Regions from separate parts of the Kitasatospora sp. NPDC087271 genome, predicted to be linked through region 1. Evidence: riboswitches for the same ligand, from Rfam matches in the RefSeq annotation. Region 1 holds a riboswitch; the other holds the start of a gene.
What was found. A riboswitch is a leader RNA that binds a small molecule or an ion and turns the genes downstream of it on or off. The one in region 1 is predicted to bind guanidine.
Positions count from the first base shown of each region.

Region 1 (7,254 bases):
GCCGTGCTCGGCATCCAGACCTCGTACGGGTACCTGGCCTTCGCCTTCGGCGGCGCCGTGCTCGCCAGCACGCTGGTGCTGCTCATCGCGGGTGCCCGGGGCGGGTCCCCGATGCGGCTGGTGCTCGGCGGCTCGGCGGTCGGCGCCACCTTCGGCGGGCTCACCGGCGTGCTGATCGTCAACTCTCCCGAGGCGTACGACCGGTACCGGGTGTGGGTACTCGGCTCGCTGGCCGGGGTGGAGGGCTGGACGACGCTGCGCCAGCTCGCCCCGGTGCTCGGCGTGGGCTTCCTGCTCGCCCTGCTCGCCACCCGGCCGCTCACCGCGCTCGCGCTCGGCGACGACCTCGCCCGCGGTCTCGGCCACCGGCCCGGCGCCACCCGGGCCGCGGTCGCCTTCGCCGTCACCCTGCTGACCGCCTCGGCCGTCGCGCTGGCCGGCCCGATCTCCTTCCTCGGCCTGCTCGCCGGGTTCCTGGCGCGGGCCGTCGCCGGCCCCAGGGTCGGGCAACTCACCGTGCTCGCAGGTCTGTTCGGTGCCGCCGTGCTCACCGGGGCCGATGTGCTGGCCCGGGTGGTGGCCCGCCCGTTCGAGGCGCCGGTGTCGGTGATCGTCTCCCTGGTCGGCGCCCCCGCGCTGATCGCGATCGTCCGCTCCCGCCGGACCGCCGCGCTCGGCATGGCCGACCCGGCCGAGCCCGCCCCCGTCCGGCGGTCCGAGCCGCCCGCGCCGAAACCCGACCTGGTGCTGCGGCGCGGCGCCTGGTCGCTGCTGCTCCCCCGCCGGGCGCTGCTCGCCTCGCTCGCCCTGGCCGCGGCGCTGCTCGCCGTCGTCGTCGTGTCCGCCCACGCCGGGCAGAGCGAACTCGGCCTCGGCCGCACCCTCCAGGCCGTGTTCGGCTACGGCGACCGGCTGGACGTGCTGCTGGTGCAGAAGTTCCGGCTCGGCCGGATCGTCGCCGGGCTCGCCGCCGGCGCCGCCCTCGGCCTGGCCGGCTGCCTCACCCAGACCCTCGCCCGCAACCGCCTCGCCACCCCCGAACTGCTCGGCGTCAACGACGGTGCCACCGCCGCCGTCCTGATCTCCGCCACCGTCTCCGGCACCTTCGGCGCCTGGTGGGCCGGCCCGCTCGGCGCGCTGGCCGCCGTCCTGGTCGTCACCCTGGTCTCCGGCGGGCTCGGCGCGCAGGGCTACCGGGTGCTGGTCGTCGGCCTCGCGATGTCCGCGCTCGCCTCGGCCGTCATCCAGGTCGCGCTCGCCCGCCGCTCGCTCAACTCGGCCGGTTCGCTGTACGTCTGGACCTCCGGAAGTCTCAACGGGCGGGACTACGCCGTCGCCACCCCGGTCCTGATCGGGCTGGCCGTGCTCGTACCGCTCGCGCTGGCGGTGGCCCGGCGGCTGGCGGTGCTGCGCTTCGACGACAGCGTGGCCGCCTCGCTGGGCGTCGACCCGGGCCGGGTCCGGCTCGGCTGCCTGCTGCTGGCCGTCGCGCTGGCCGGGCTGGCCGTCGGCGTGTGCGGGCCGGTCGGCTTCGTCGCGCTGGCCGCGCCCGTGATCGCCGGACGGCTGGCCGGGCCGGCGCGCGTGCCGGTCCTCGGCTCGGCACTGACCGGCGCCGTCCTCGTCGTGCTCGCCGACACCGTGGGGCGGGTGCTGATCGGCGGGGTGGAGATCCCGGTCGGCATCGTCACCACCGTCCTCGGCGGCCCCTTCCTGCTCTGGGTGCTGCTCGGCCGCAAGGGCACCCCCGCTTAACCTCCCCGAGGAGTACCGCAGATGGAAACCCTTCCCCTCGTCGAGCCCGATCCGGCCGACCCCGCCTACCGCCTGGTCACCTTCGTGCACGAGGACGCGTCGTGCGACGGCGTGCTCGCCCTCCTGCACACCGTCACCGACAAGGACCGGCACGACGGCGACCTCTCCCCGCACCTGATGACCCGCCGCGACGACGGCCGCTGGTCGATCACCTACCGGCTGCGCGCCGACCACCGGGCGTCCTACCAGCTGTACCCGTTCCGGGGGGACGCCCCCGGCACCGCCCGGGCGGACTGGCTGCGCGTCCTCGACCACGCCCGCCCCGACCCGCACGACGCAGCCCCCCGGCTGCCCGCCCGCGACGGGCGCCACCCGTCGTCCGTGCTCAGCCTGCCCGACGCCCCCGCCCAGCCGTACGTCCGGCGGCGCGACGGCGTGCCGCGCGGGCGGACGGTGGCCCACGAGGTGGCCGGGCGGCGGGTGGACGTCCACCTCCCCGCCGGGGGCGGGCCTTCCGCCGGTGGCGGGCCGTTCGCGGTGGCCGTGCTGCTGGACGGCGAGATGTGGGGCGAGGTGCTGTCGGTCGGCGACACCCTCGACAACCTGGCGGCGGACGGCGCCATCCCGCCCACCGTCGCCCTGCTCGTCCACACCATGGGCCCCTGCCGACCCGACGACCTCAGCTGCAACCCGGCCTTCGTCGACCTCCTCGCCGACCGCCTCCTCCCCTGGGCGGCGGCGGAGTTCGGCACCACCACCGACCCGGCCGCCACCGTGATCGCCGGCCAGAGCGCGGGCGGCCTCACCGCCGCCTTCGCCGCGTTCCGGCGCCCCGACCGCTTCGGCGGCGCGCTCTGCCAGTCCGGTTCCTTCTGGTGGCCGGACGAGACCGAGTTCGACGAGGGCAGTGAGTGGCTGACCCGCCAATTCGCCCGCGAGCAAAGGCGGGAGGCCCGGTTCTACGTCGAGGTCGGCCTCCAGGAGTGGATGCTGCTCCCGCAGAACCGCCACCTGCGCGACGTCCTCACCGCCCGCGGCTACGACCTCGCGTACCGCGAGTTCAACGGCGGCCACGACTACGCCTGTTGGCGCGGCGGGCTGGCGGACGGGCTGGCGCACCTGCTCGGGGGTGCCTGACGGTCCCCACCGGGTCGGCGGACCGGCGCGCCGCGACGGGGGCGTGCTAGCGTCCCGGTGGCGGCGCGCCGGTGACCGCCCCGGACGAGATGTGCGCCGTACCCGGCCCGCCAAGACGACGCACCGAGGGAGACGTCATGGCCGCCGGTGCCCCGATCGCCCGTCCGCTCGACGTGCGGTGGATCCACGGGTCCCCGTCCGCGAAGCACAACACGGACCCGGACATCCAGGTCCACGCGTACGACGAGCACACCGTCATCCTGCGGCAGAACAAGGCGGTCGACTACGAGGCGCCGTTCCTGTTCCTGCTGTTCGGGGGCGAGCGGGCGGTCCTGATCGACACCGGGGCCACCGCCTCCGCCGCGTACTTCCCGCTGCGCACCGTGGTCGACGGACTCATCGACCGGTGGCTCGCCGACCACCCCCGCGACGGCTACGGACTGCTCGTCCTGCACACCCACCCGCACGGCGACCACGTCGCGGGCGACGGGCAGTTCGCCGACCGGTCCGCGACGACCCTGGTCGGCGCCGACCCGGCCACGGCCTGGCCGTACTTCGGCTTCGACCAGGACCCGGACGCCGTCGCGCGGGTGGACCTGGGCGGCGGCCGGGTGCTCGAATGCCTGGCCACCCCGGGCCACCACCCGGCGGCCGTCACCTACTACGACCCGTGGACGGGCCTGCTGCTCACCGGCGACACCGTCTACCCGGGCCGCCTCTACATCGACGACTGGCCGGCCTTCACCCGCACCGTCGACCGGCTGATCGACTTCGCCGAACGCCGCCCGGTGACGCACCTGCTCGGCTGCCACATCGAGATGACCCGCACCCCCGGCGTCGACTACCCCATCCGCACGACCCACCAGCCCGACGAGCCTCCCCTGCAGCTGACCGTCGGACACCTCCGGGCCATCCGCACCGCACTCGCCGACCTCGGCGACCGGCCGCGCCGGCACGCCCTGCCCGACCTGATCCTCTGGCCGAGCGCCTGAGCCCGGAAGGCCGCGTCCACCGAACTGACGCCGCACCCCGCGATCGCGGGGTGCGGCGTGGCTGTTCAGTCGGCGGGGGGTGGTCCCGGCGCCTCCCGGGGGAGGCGGGTGGTGAGGAGGGTGCCGGCGGCGACCAGCGCGGCGGTGAGCAGGAGGGCCAAGCGGTAGGGGCCGGGTGAGCCGCCGCCGGTGTCCAGGGCACCGATGAGGGCGGCGGTGGCGGCGATGCCGAGGGCGCCGCCGAGGGTGCGGACGATGGTGAACAGGCCCATGGCGCGGCCCATCGCGGGCCCGGGGACGTCGGCGAAGCCGGCGATCTGGACGGTGAGCACGGCGGTGCCCAGGACGAGCCCGACCGCGAACATCAACGCCCTTACGGCCCAGGGGTTCTCGGCGAAGCCGAGGGTGGCCAGGACGAGTGCGGCGAGCAGCAGCGCGGGCAGCGCGAGGCGGCGGGGGCCGAACCGGGGCAGCAGGCGGTCCACCACCTGGGAGGCGGCCATCAGGCCGATCGCCTCGGGGAAGACGCTCAGCCCGGCGTCGAGGGCCGAGGCCCCGAGGGCGGCCTGGTAGAGCAGCGGGAGGACGAACAGGGCGCCCATCAGGCCGGCCGAGGTGAGCAGGGCCAGCCAGGTGGCGGTGCCGAAGGTGCGGTCGGCGAGCTGCCGCAGGTCCACCAGCGGTTCGGCGGCGCGGAGTTGGTGGCGCACGGCGATGCCGAGCAGGAGGAGACCGGCCACGCCGCTGAGCGCCACTCCCGGCGAGGACCAGCCGTGCGCCGGGCCGAAGCCGAGCGCGTAGGTGAGCAGTCCGAGGCCGGGCGTGGCGAGCAGGAAGCCGGCGGTGTCGAAGCGCCCGGCCGGGGGCTCGTCCGCCGCGCGCAGGCCGATGAGCCCGGTCACGACGGCCGCGACCCCGATCGGCACGTTGACCAGGAACAGCCAGTGCCAGGAGAGGTGTTCGGTCAGGAGGCCGCCGAGCGGCGGGCCGAGGGCGGGCATCAGGGCGGTCGGGACGATCAGGATCCGGCTCAGGCCGGCCCGCTCGTGCGGGGCGAAGGCCCGGAACAGCAGGGTCATCCCGACCGGGGTGAGCAGCCCGCCGGCCACGCCCTGGACGGCCCGCGCGGCGGCGAGCGAGCCGAGGCCGGGGGCGGCGGCGCACAGGGCGGAGGCGAGGGTGAACCCGGCCAGGGAGCCGAGGAAGACCCGTTTCACGCCGAACCGGTCGCCGAGCCAGCCCGCCACCGGCAGGCCGACGGCGAGGCCGACCAGGAAGGCCGTCTCGACGGCGTTGGCGGCCGAGACGGGCCGCCCGAAGTCCTCGGCGATGGTGAACAGCGCGGGGTTGACGATGGTCGAGTCCAGGCCGTTCATGCACATCGCGGCGGTGTAGACCACGACCACCGCGGCGCGCCCCGCGAGCAGGGGGCGCGCCGGGGCGGCCTCGACGGCCGGAGGGGTCACAGGTCGGTCCAGTGGGCGGTGATCCACTGCACGGCGTCGGCGCGCTCGCACGGGCCGTGGGAGACGTTCCAGCCGGCCGGGACGGCGGCGAAGGCCGGCCAGAGCGAGTGCTGGCCCTGGTCGTTGACGAGGGCGAGGAACTCGCCGTCGCCGTCGAAGGGGTTGGCGGGGGCGTCACTCATCGGAGGACTTCTCCAGGTGGTCGGTGATCACGCGGGCGATGTGCGCGATCGGGGCGGGCAGGGTCATGTCCTTGTGCGAGCAGGCGACGTCGGTGTTGTCGATGCGGCCGGACACGTACGGGGTCCAGAGTTCGGGCACCAGGGTCTCGTCGATGGTGTCGACGGTGGCGCGGAAGAACAGCACGTCGCCGTCGAAGGGGCGGTGGTCGTGGCCGCGGACGAGGTGGTTGGTGTTGAGGTAGATCCGGTTGAGGGCGGCCACGGTGGCGTCGTCGAGTCCGGCGAGCGGGCTGCCCTCGCGGCGCAGCAGCTCGGTGACGGCGGCGAGTTCGAGTGGCCGCCCGGCGAGGTCCTCGGGGCCGTAGCCGCCCATGGTGAGCAGCGCCTCCAGCGCCTCGGCCTGGTCGGGGACGGGCAGGTCGCGGAAGCCCTCGGCGGGGTAGGCGTCCAGGATCGCGAGCAACTCGACCGCGTGGCCGAGGTCCTGGAGCCGGACGGCGACGGCGTGCGCGATGATCCCGCCGGTGGACCAGCCGAGCAGCCGGTACGGGCCCTCGGGCTGGACCTCGCACAGCCGGTCGACGTAGTGCGCGGCCAGCTCGTCCAGAGTCTGCGGCAGGGGCCGGGCCGCCGTGGCCGCGCCGACGCCCTGGGCCTGGAGGCCGTAGATCGGCAGGTCGGCGGGCAGGTGGCGGATCAGGCCGGTGTAGCACCAGCTGAGGCCGCCGGCGGGGTGGACGGCGAACAGCGGGGTACGGCGTCCGGGCGCGGCGGGCCGCAGCGGGAGCAGGACGTCCAGCGCGTCGGCGCTCTGCGAGCCGGCCGCCAGGGCCGTGTCGAGGGCGGCGACGGTGGGCGACTGGAACAGGGTGCCGATGCCGACGTCCAGGCCGAGCAGTTCGCGGATCCGCCCGGCGAGGCGGACGACCAGCAGCGAGTGGCCGCCGAGGGCGAAGAAGTCGTCGTCGACGCCGACCGCCGCGACGCCCAGCACCTCGGCGAAGAGTTCGCACAGCTGCTGTTCGCGCGGGGTGCGCGGCGGGCGTCCGGCGCCGGTGGCGGGCGCGTCGGGGGCGGGCAGGGCGCGGCGGTCGAGCTTGCCGTTGGCGGTGAGCGGCAGCCGGTCGAGCAGGACGACGGCGGAGGGCACCATGTGGGCGGGCAGTTCGGCGGCGGCGTGGGCGCGCAGGTCCTCGGGGGTGGGGGCGGCGACGGCGCTCGGGTCCTCGGGGCTCGCCGTGGTGACCGCGTAGCCGACCAGTCGCTTGTCGCCCGGGGCGTCCTCGCGGACGACCACGGCGGCGTCGGCGACGCCCTGGTGGGCGGCCAGCACGGCCTCGATCTCACCGAGTTCGATCCGGAAGCCGCGCAGCTTCACCTGCTGGTCGGCGCGGCCGAAGTACTCCAGGACGCCGTCGGCGCGGCGGCGGGCGAGGTCGCCGGAGCGGTACATCCGGGTGCCCCGTTCGCCGAACAGTTCGGCGTACGGGTCGGCGACGAAGCGTCCGGCGGTGAGGTCGGGGCGGCCGAGGTAGCCGCGGGCCAGGCCGGCCCCGGCGACGTACATCTCGCCGGTGACGCCGGGCGGGACGGGCTGGAGGTGCTGGTCCAGGACGTAGACCCGCAGGTCGGGGATGTTGACGCCGATGGTGCTGCTGCTTCCGGCGGCGGCGGTGGCCCGGTCGAGGGCGATGTAGGAGACGTGCACGGTGGTCTCGGTGA
Region 1 is NZ_JBIUYQ010000001.1:430,516-437,769, forward strand. It holds gene fhuB (Fe(3+)-hydroxamate ABC transporter permease FhuB) at 1-1,755, shown strand, start outside; gene fes (enterochelin esterase) at 1,777-2,892, shown strand; guanidine-III (ykkC-III) riboswitch at 2,957-3,017, shown strand; gene ACIO9K_RS01860 (MBL fold metallo-hydrolase) at 3,030-3,884, shown strand; gene ACIO9K_RS01865 (DHA2 family efflux MFS transporter permease subunit) at 3,950-5,350, opposite strand; gene ACIO9K_RS01870 (MbtH family protein) at 5,347-5,532, opposite strand; gene ACIO9K_RS01875 (amino acid adenylation domain-containing protein) at 5,525-7,254, opposite strand, start outside.

Region 2 (7,254 bases), on a different contig from region 1:
CGGCGAACTCCTCACCTGGGTGCGCGTCCCGCTGCTGCACGCCCCGCAGGTCTTCCTCAAGGCCACCGGCCGCAGCGGCCCGGCCCGCGCCACCGCCTCCGTCGCGCTGGTCCTCGACCCCGCCCGGCGCGCCGTGCGCTGCGCGGTCGGCGCCGTCGCACCGGTGCCGCTGCGCCCGCTGGAGGCCGAGGCCTGGGTCGCCGGCTGCATCGACTGGGACGGCAGCCGGGAGATCGACCCGGCCGCGACCGCCGCCTTCGGCGAGTACGTGGCCACCGCCTGCGTCCCCGACAGCTACGGCGCCGAAGGCGCCTGGGAGGCCGTGACCGAGGGGCCGAGCGCGGCCGCCGTTCGGCTGCGGCGTACCGTATCGGTGCTGGCCCGACGGGCACTGGGAAGGGCGCTGAAGTGACCACAGACCCCATCGAGACCCTCGACGCCGACCCGCTCGGCCTCACCCCGCAGGTCAGCCGCGAGCTGCGCCCGTGCGCCTCGTACACCTTGCGGGTCAACGGTTTCGAACGGCCCGTCACCGACGCCTGGATCGGCGAGAGCCTGCTCTACGTGCTGCGCGAGCGGCTCGGCCTGGCCGGTGCCAAGGACGGCTGCGAGCAGGGCGAGTGCGGGGCCTGCTCGGTGCAGGTGGACGGCCAGCTGGTGGCCGGCTGCCTGGTGCCCGCCGCGCTGGCCGCCGACAGCGAGATCAACACCGTCGAGGGCCTGTCGGCCGCCGGCGGCGCGAGCGACGTCCAGCAGGCGCTGGCCGAGTCCGGCGCGGTGCAGTGCGGCTACTGCACCCCCGGCATGGCGATGGCGGTGCACGACCTGCTCCAGCGCAACCACCGCCCGACCGAGGTCGAGGCCCGCCAGGCGCTCTGCGGCAACCTCTGCCGCTGCACCGGCTACCGCGGCGTGCTGGCCGCCGTCCAGAGCATCGCCGACGCGCGCGCCGAGGACGCCGAGGAGACGGAGGAGGCGGCCTCTCCGGCCGCCGCCCAGGCCGCCGCCCCGGTCGCGGGACAGCCCGCCGAACAGCCCGCCGGGGAAGCGGCCGCCGGACCGGAGCCGGCCGCCGAACCGCCGGTCTACGCCGACTCCGACGCCTGGATCGAGCACGTCCCGCAGCCGCCCGCCGAGCAGCCCCCGGCCGGCACCGACCAGCCGTACGGCGACGGCCAGGGCGGCTACGACACCGGCGTGTACGACACCGCCGTCCTGACGCCGGTCCAGGGCATCCCCGCCCAGACCACCGACGACCAGGTGTACTACCCGCCCCAGGGCTACCCCGAGCAGCCGTACCAGGGCACCCCCGCCCACGGCACCTACGTGCCCGGCGGCTACCCGCAGCAGAACGGCTACGACGCCGGGTACGACGCCCCGGTCTACGAACCCACCCCCGCGCACGGCACGCCGCTGCCCGGGGCCGCCTTCGACGGCACGCCCCCGCACGGCACGCCGTACGTCGCCACGCCCCCGCACGGCGCTCCGGCCGGCGGCACCGCCCCGGCCGGCGTCCCGTACGGCGCCACCCCCGCCCACGGCATCCGGCTCCCCGAGGACGACCACGCATCATGACGTCGCCTACCGACATCGGCGCAGCACTCCAGCAGGACGGCGGCGAGGGCGGCGCACCGGAGCCGTTCGGCCTGGGCAGCTCACCGCTGCGCAGCGACGCGCTGCCCAAGGCGCTCGGCATCTACCCGTACGCGGCCGACCTGTGGGCCGAGGGGCTGCTCTGGGGCGCGGTGCTGCGCTCGCCGCACCCGCACGCCCGGATCAGGGGCATCGACACCGCGGCCGCGCTCGCGCTGCCCGGCGTGCACGCCGTGGTCACCGCCGCCGACCTGCCGCCCGGCCCGGACGGAACCCCGGACGGCGCCCCGGCCGGGCCGATCGTCGCCGACCGGCCGGTGCTGGCCGCGGGCGTGGTGCGCCACCACGGCGAGCCGATCGCCGCGGTGGCCGCCGACCACCCGGACACCGCCCGGCTGGCGGTCGGTCTGATCGCGGTCGACTACGAGCCGCTGGAGGCCGTCACCGATCCCGAGCAGGCCTTCACCGCTCCGTCGCTGCACCCGGACGGCAACCTGTTCCGCCACCTGCCGCTGCGCACCGGGGACCCGGACGCGGCCGGCGAGATCATCATCGAGGGCCTCTACCAGGTCGGCCGTCAGGACCCGGCCCCGCTCGGGGCCGAGGCCGGGCTGGCCGTGCCGCGCCCGGACGGCGGCGTCGAACTGCACCTGTCCTCCACCGACCCGCACGGCGACCGCGACCGCACCGCCGCCTGCCTCGGCCTGGAGCCCGACCGGGTCCGGCTGGTGGTCACCGGCGTGCCCGGGGCCACCACCGACCGCGAGGATCTCTCTTTCCAGGTCACCCTGGCGCTGCTGGCGCTGCGCACCGGCCGCCCGGTGAAGATGACCCTCACCCGCGAGGAGTCCTTCCACACCCACCCCTCGCGCCACCCCGCGCTGCTGCGCTACCGCCACCACGCCGACGCCGAGGGCACCCTGGTGAAGGTCGAGGCGCAGATCCTGCTGGACGGCGGCGCGTACGCGGACGTCTCCGCCGAGGCGCTGGCCGCCGCCACCGCCTTCTCGGTCGGCCCGTACGTCTGCCCGAACGTCTTCGTGGACGCCTGGGCGGTGCGCACCAACAACCCGCCGGCCGGGCGGATGCGCGGCGAGGGCGCGTTGCAGGCCTGCTTCGCCTACGAGTCGCAGCTGGACCAGCTGGCCGCCCGGATCGGCGTGGACCCGGTGGAGATCCGCCGCCGCAACGCGATGGCCACCGGCGACCCGATGCCCACCGGACAGGCCGTCACCTGCCCGGCGCCGGTCGGCGCGCTGCTGGAGGCCGTCGCGGCCGAGCCGCTGCCGGCCCTGCCGGTGGACGACCCGGACGCCGAGTGGCTGCTGCCGGGCGGGCCCGGTGGGGCCGGCGACCCGGCGGCGGTGCGGCGCGGGATCGGCTACGCCGTCGGCATGGTGCACATGCTCGGCGCCGAGGGCGAGGACGAGGTCTCCACCGCCACCGTGCGGGTCAGCGGCGACCACGCCACGGTGATCTGCGCGGCCGTCGACTCCGGACAGGGCTTCGCCACGCTGGCCCGGCAGATCGTGCAGACCGTGCTGGGCGTCAGCGAGGTGTACATCGCGCCGGCCGACAGCGACCAGTCCATCGCCGGTCCCTCCGCCCGGGGCCGGCACACCTGGGTCTCCGGCGGCGCCGTCGAGCGCGCCGCGCTGATGGTCCGCCACCAGCTGCTCCAGCCGATCGCCGCCAACTTCGGGATGTCGGTGGAACTGCTGCAGATCGCCGACGGCAAGATCACCTCGTACGACGGGGTGCTCGGCATGCCGGTCGCCGAGGCGCTGGAGGGCAAGGAGCTCTGGGCGACGGCCCAGTGCCGACCGCACCCCACCGAACCGCTGGACGAGTCCGGGCAGGGCGACGCCTTCGTGTCGATCGCGTTCTGCGCGATGCGCGCGGTGGTGGACGTGGACATCGAGCTGGGCGCCGTCCGGGTGGTCGAGATGACGGTCGCCCAGGACGTCGGCCGGGCGCTGAACCCGCGGCAGATCGAGGACCGGATCGAGGCGGGCGTGGCCCAGGGCGTCGGCCTGGCGCTGCTGGAGGACCTGCGCACCGAGGGCGGCGTGCTGCTGAACCCCTCGCTCACCGGCTACCGGCTGCCCACCGCGCTGGACACCCCGCAGGTGCGCATCGCCGCCCTGCTGGAGGAGCGGGACGTGGTCGCCACCTTCGGGGCCAAGGCGGTCAGCGCCGCCCCCGCGGTGGTCGCCCCGGCGGCCGTGGCCGCCGCCGTCCGGGCGGCCACCGGCCTGCCGGTCGGCCGGCTGCCGATCCGGCCGGAGGACGCGGTCGCGGTCTGACGGCCGGGGGCGGCGGCTTCGGCCGACCGCCCCGGAAATACCGGAAACAGGAATTGCCGGTCGACGGAATGTCGACCGGCAATTCCATTTCCGGCGAGGCCATGACGGGAATCGAACCCGTGTACACCGCTTTGCAGACGGTTCCCTAAGCCACTCGGGCACACGGCCAGTGAATTCATAGTGGCGGAATGCGCGGGGGGCCGTCAACGGCGGAATGTAAATTCTGTATGGCGGCTTGTGCTACGGTCGGAACCAGGTGGTCGGTTGCCCGGCCGCCCCGGACGAGCGCGTCGTACCCGGTGACGACAAGACGGCGCAGTTCAGCGGCAATCCGGCCGCTGTGGACTGCGGAGGTAGGCCGTCATGGCATGGCTCGTTCTGATCATCTCGGGTGTCCTGGAGACCGTGTGGGCGGTGGCCCTGGAGTCGTCCAAGGGCTTTTCCCGGCTCACCCCCAGCCTCGTCTTCGGTGTGGCCCTGCTGCTGAGCATGGGCGGGCTGGCGTACGCGATGCGCACCATTCCGATCGGCACCGGCTACGCGGTCTGGGTCGGCATCGGTGCGGTCGGCACCGCGCTCTACGGCATGGCCGTCCTGGGGGACGCGGTGACGGCGGCCCGGATCGGCTGCCTGCTGCTCATCGTCTCCGGCGTGGTCGGCCTGAAGGTGCTCCACTGACCGCCGCCTGAGCTTCGCCCGCCCTTCCCCCGACCCCGGTCCTAGGCCCAGCGACCTAGCTGGTCACCGACTCGGGTCAGGGGTCATGAAGGCAGACGGCCCTTACGATGTTACGTATGACCACTGCCTCCCCCACCTCGGTCGACCCCGCCTCGATACCCTCCGAACTCGACCCCGGGGGCGGGGTCCTCAGCGGCCGCTACCGCGCTCTGACGCTGGGGATCGTGTCGGTGGTCCTGGTGATCGCCTTCGAGGCGACCGCCGTCAACACCGCGATGCCGACCGCGGCCCGCCAGCTGAACGGCATCGGGCTGTACGCCTTCGCCTTCTCCGGCTACTTCACCACCACGCTGTTCGCGCTGGTCGTCTCCGGGCAGTGGTGCGACCGGCGCGGGCCGATGCAGCCGCTGTTCACCGGCATCGCGGTGTTCGGGGTGGGCCTGGTGGTGGCCGGGACGGCGCCGGGCATGTGGGTGTTCGTGGCCGGGCGGGCGATCCAGGGCCTGGGCGGCGGGCTGGTGATCGTCGCGCTGTACGTGGTGGTCGGCCGGGCCTACCCGGAGCGGCTGCGGCCGGCGGTGTTCGCGGCCTTCTCCTCGGCCTGGGTGCTGCCCTCGATCATCGGGCCGCTGGTCTCCGGCGCGATCACCCAGCACCTCGGCTGGCGCTGGGTGTTCCTGGCCGTGCCGGTGCTGATCCTGCTGCCGCTGGCCGTGATGGGCCCCGCGCTGACCCGCTCCGAGCGGGAGCACCCGGTGGCCAGGGGCTCGGACTTCGACCGCCGGCGCACCCTGCTGGCCGCGATGGCGGCGCTCGGTGCCGGCCTGCTGCAGTACGCGGGCGGGCGGCACGACCTGATCGGGCTGCTCCCCGGGATCGTCGGGGCGGCGCTGCTGGTGCCGGCCGTCCTGGGGCTGTTGCCCGAGCGGACCCTGCGGGCCGGGCGGGGGCTGCCGGCGGTGATCCTGCTGCGCGGACTGGCGGCCGGGGCGTTCCTCGGGGCCGAGGCCTTCGTCCCGCTGATGATGACCACCGAGCGCGGCCTCTCGCCGACGATGTCGGGGCTCACCCTGACCAGCGGCGGGCTCACCTGGGCGCTGGGCTCCTGGCTGCAGGGGCGGCCGGGAGCCGAGCGCTACCGCGAGGCGATGATCCGGGGCGGGTTCGTGCTGACCGCGGTGGCGATCGCGGGCGCCGCGCTGGTGCTGGTCCCGGCGGTGCCGGCCTGGGTGGCGGCGGTGGCCTGGGGCGTCGGCGGCATCGGGATGGGACTGACGGTCGCGAGCGTCAGCGTGCTGATGATGAAGCTCTCCGCGCCGGAGGACGCCGGGGTGAACTCGGCGGCCCTGCAGATGAGCGACGCGCTGGGCAACGTCCTGCTGACGGGCCTGGCGGGGGTGATGTTCGCGGTGCTGGGCGGCGGCTCGCTCGCCGCCGCCCACGAGGGCGCCGGGGCCACCGCCTCGTCCGGGGCCGCCGGCTCGCCCGGGGCCTTCGCGGTGATCCTGCTGGCCATGGCCGGCGTGGCGCTGCTGGGGGCGCTGCTCGCCGGCCGGGTCCGGGCCAGGTCCTGAGGGTCAGCCGGCAGCGGCGGCGGAGGGCACCGGCGGTGCCCCGGGGGTGCCGAGGAAGGCCTCCCAGCCGCCGGTCGGCGCCTGGCCCGGGGCGAGGCCCTGGAGCTTGCGCAGCACCGCCTGGTCCTGGGCGTCCAGCCAGTCCACCAGTTGGCGGAACGAGACCAGCCGGACCTCCGGCTTGTCCGCGATCGTCCGGAGCACGTCCTCGACGGCGTTCATGTAGATGCCGCCGTTCCACTCCTCGAAGTGGTTGCCGATGACGTACGGCGCCCGGTTGCCGTTGTAGGTGCGGTCGAATCCCAGCAGGTAGGAGTCGCGGGCCTGGGCCTGGAAGCCCGGGTAGAGCGCCGGGTCGGCCTTGGTGTTGGGGCCGCACTGGTTGTACATGATGTTGTAGTCCATCGACAGCACCTGGAAGGTGTGCCCGGGGAAGGGGATGGACTGCAGCGGGAGGTCCCAGAGCGCACCGCCCTGGATCTTCTGCGGCCACACCTGGGTGCCGTTGCCGCTGCTGTCGTAGCGCCAGCCGCGCTTGACCGCGGTGGGCAGCAGGTTGCGCTGGCCCTCCAGGCAGGGGGTGCGGCTGCCGATCAGCTCCCTGCGGTAGTCGAAGGGCAGCGCCGGCAGGTCGGTGAAGCCGGTGTTGGTGCGCCAGTTCGTCACGAAGTCCATGGCCTGCTGGATCTCGCTGTCCCACTCCTCCGGGGACCACTTGCCGACGCCGGTGTCGCCGCAGAAGTGGCCGTTGAAGTGGGTGCCGATCTCGTGGCCCTCCAGCCAGGCCGCGTGCACGTTCTCCAGGGTGTCGTGGATGTGCTGGTCGGTGAGGTAGCCGATCTCGGAGGCGCCGACCTTGTGCTGCGGGGGGCGGTAGAGGTCCTTCTTGGACTCGGGCAGCAGGTAGAGGCCGCTGAGGAAGAAGGTCATCGAGGCGTTGTGCTCCTGCGCCAGCCGGCGGAAGCGGGCGAACAGTCCGTTGTCGAGTTCGCCGGCGCCGTCCCAGGAGAAGACCACGAACTGCGGCGGCCGTTCGCCGGCCTTGAGCCGCTCGGGGGTGGGCTGGTGGGGCTGGGCCCCGGTGTCGGAGGTGGAGCCGTCGC
Region 2 is NZ_JBIUYQ010000011.1:62,293-69,546, forward strand. It holds gene ACIO9K_RS19895 (FAD binding domain-containing protein) at 1-412, shown strand, start outside; gene ACIO9K_RS19900 (2Fe-2S iron-sulfur cluster-binding protein) at 409-1,575, shown strand; gene ACIO9K_RS19905 (xanthine dehydrogenase family protein molybdopterin-binding subunit) at 1,572-3,899, shown strand; tRNA gene ACIO9K_RS19910 (tRNA-Cys) at 3,996-4,067, opposite strand; guanidine-III (ykkC-III) riboswitch at 4,153-4,219, shown strand; gene ACIO9K_RS19915 (SMR family transporter) at 4,263-4,577, shown strand; gene ACIO9K_RS19920 (MFS transporter) at 4,694-6,151, shown strand; gene ACIO9K_RS19925 (hypothetical protein) at 6,155-7,254, opposite strand, start outside.
Region 2: it holds a riboswitch for guanidine, as region 1 does, so the genes downstream of both, ACIO9K_RS19915 (SMR family transporter) here and ACIO9K_RS01860 (MBL fold metallo-hydrolase) in region 1, are expected to answer to the same signal.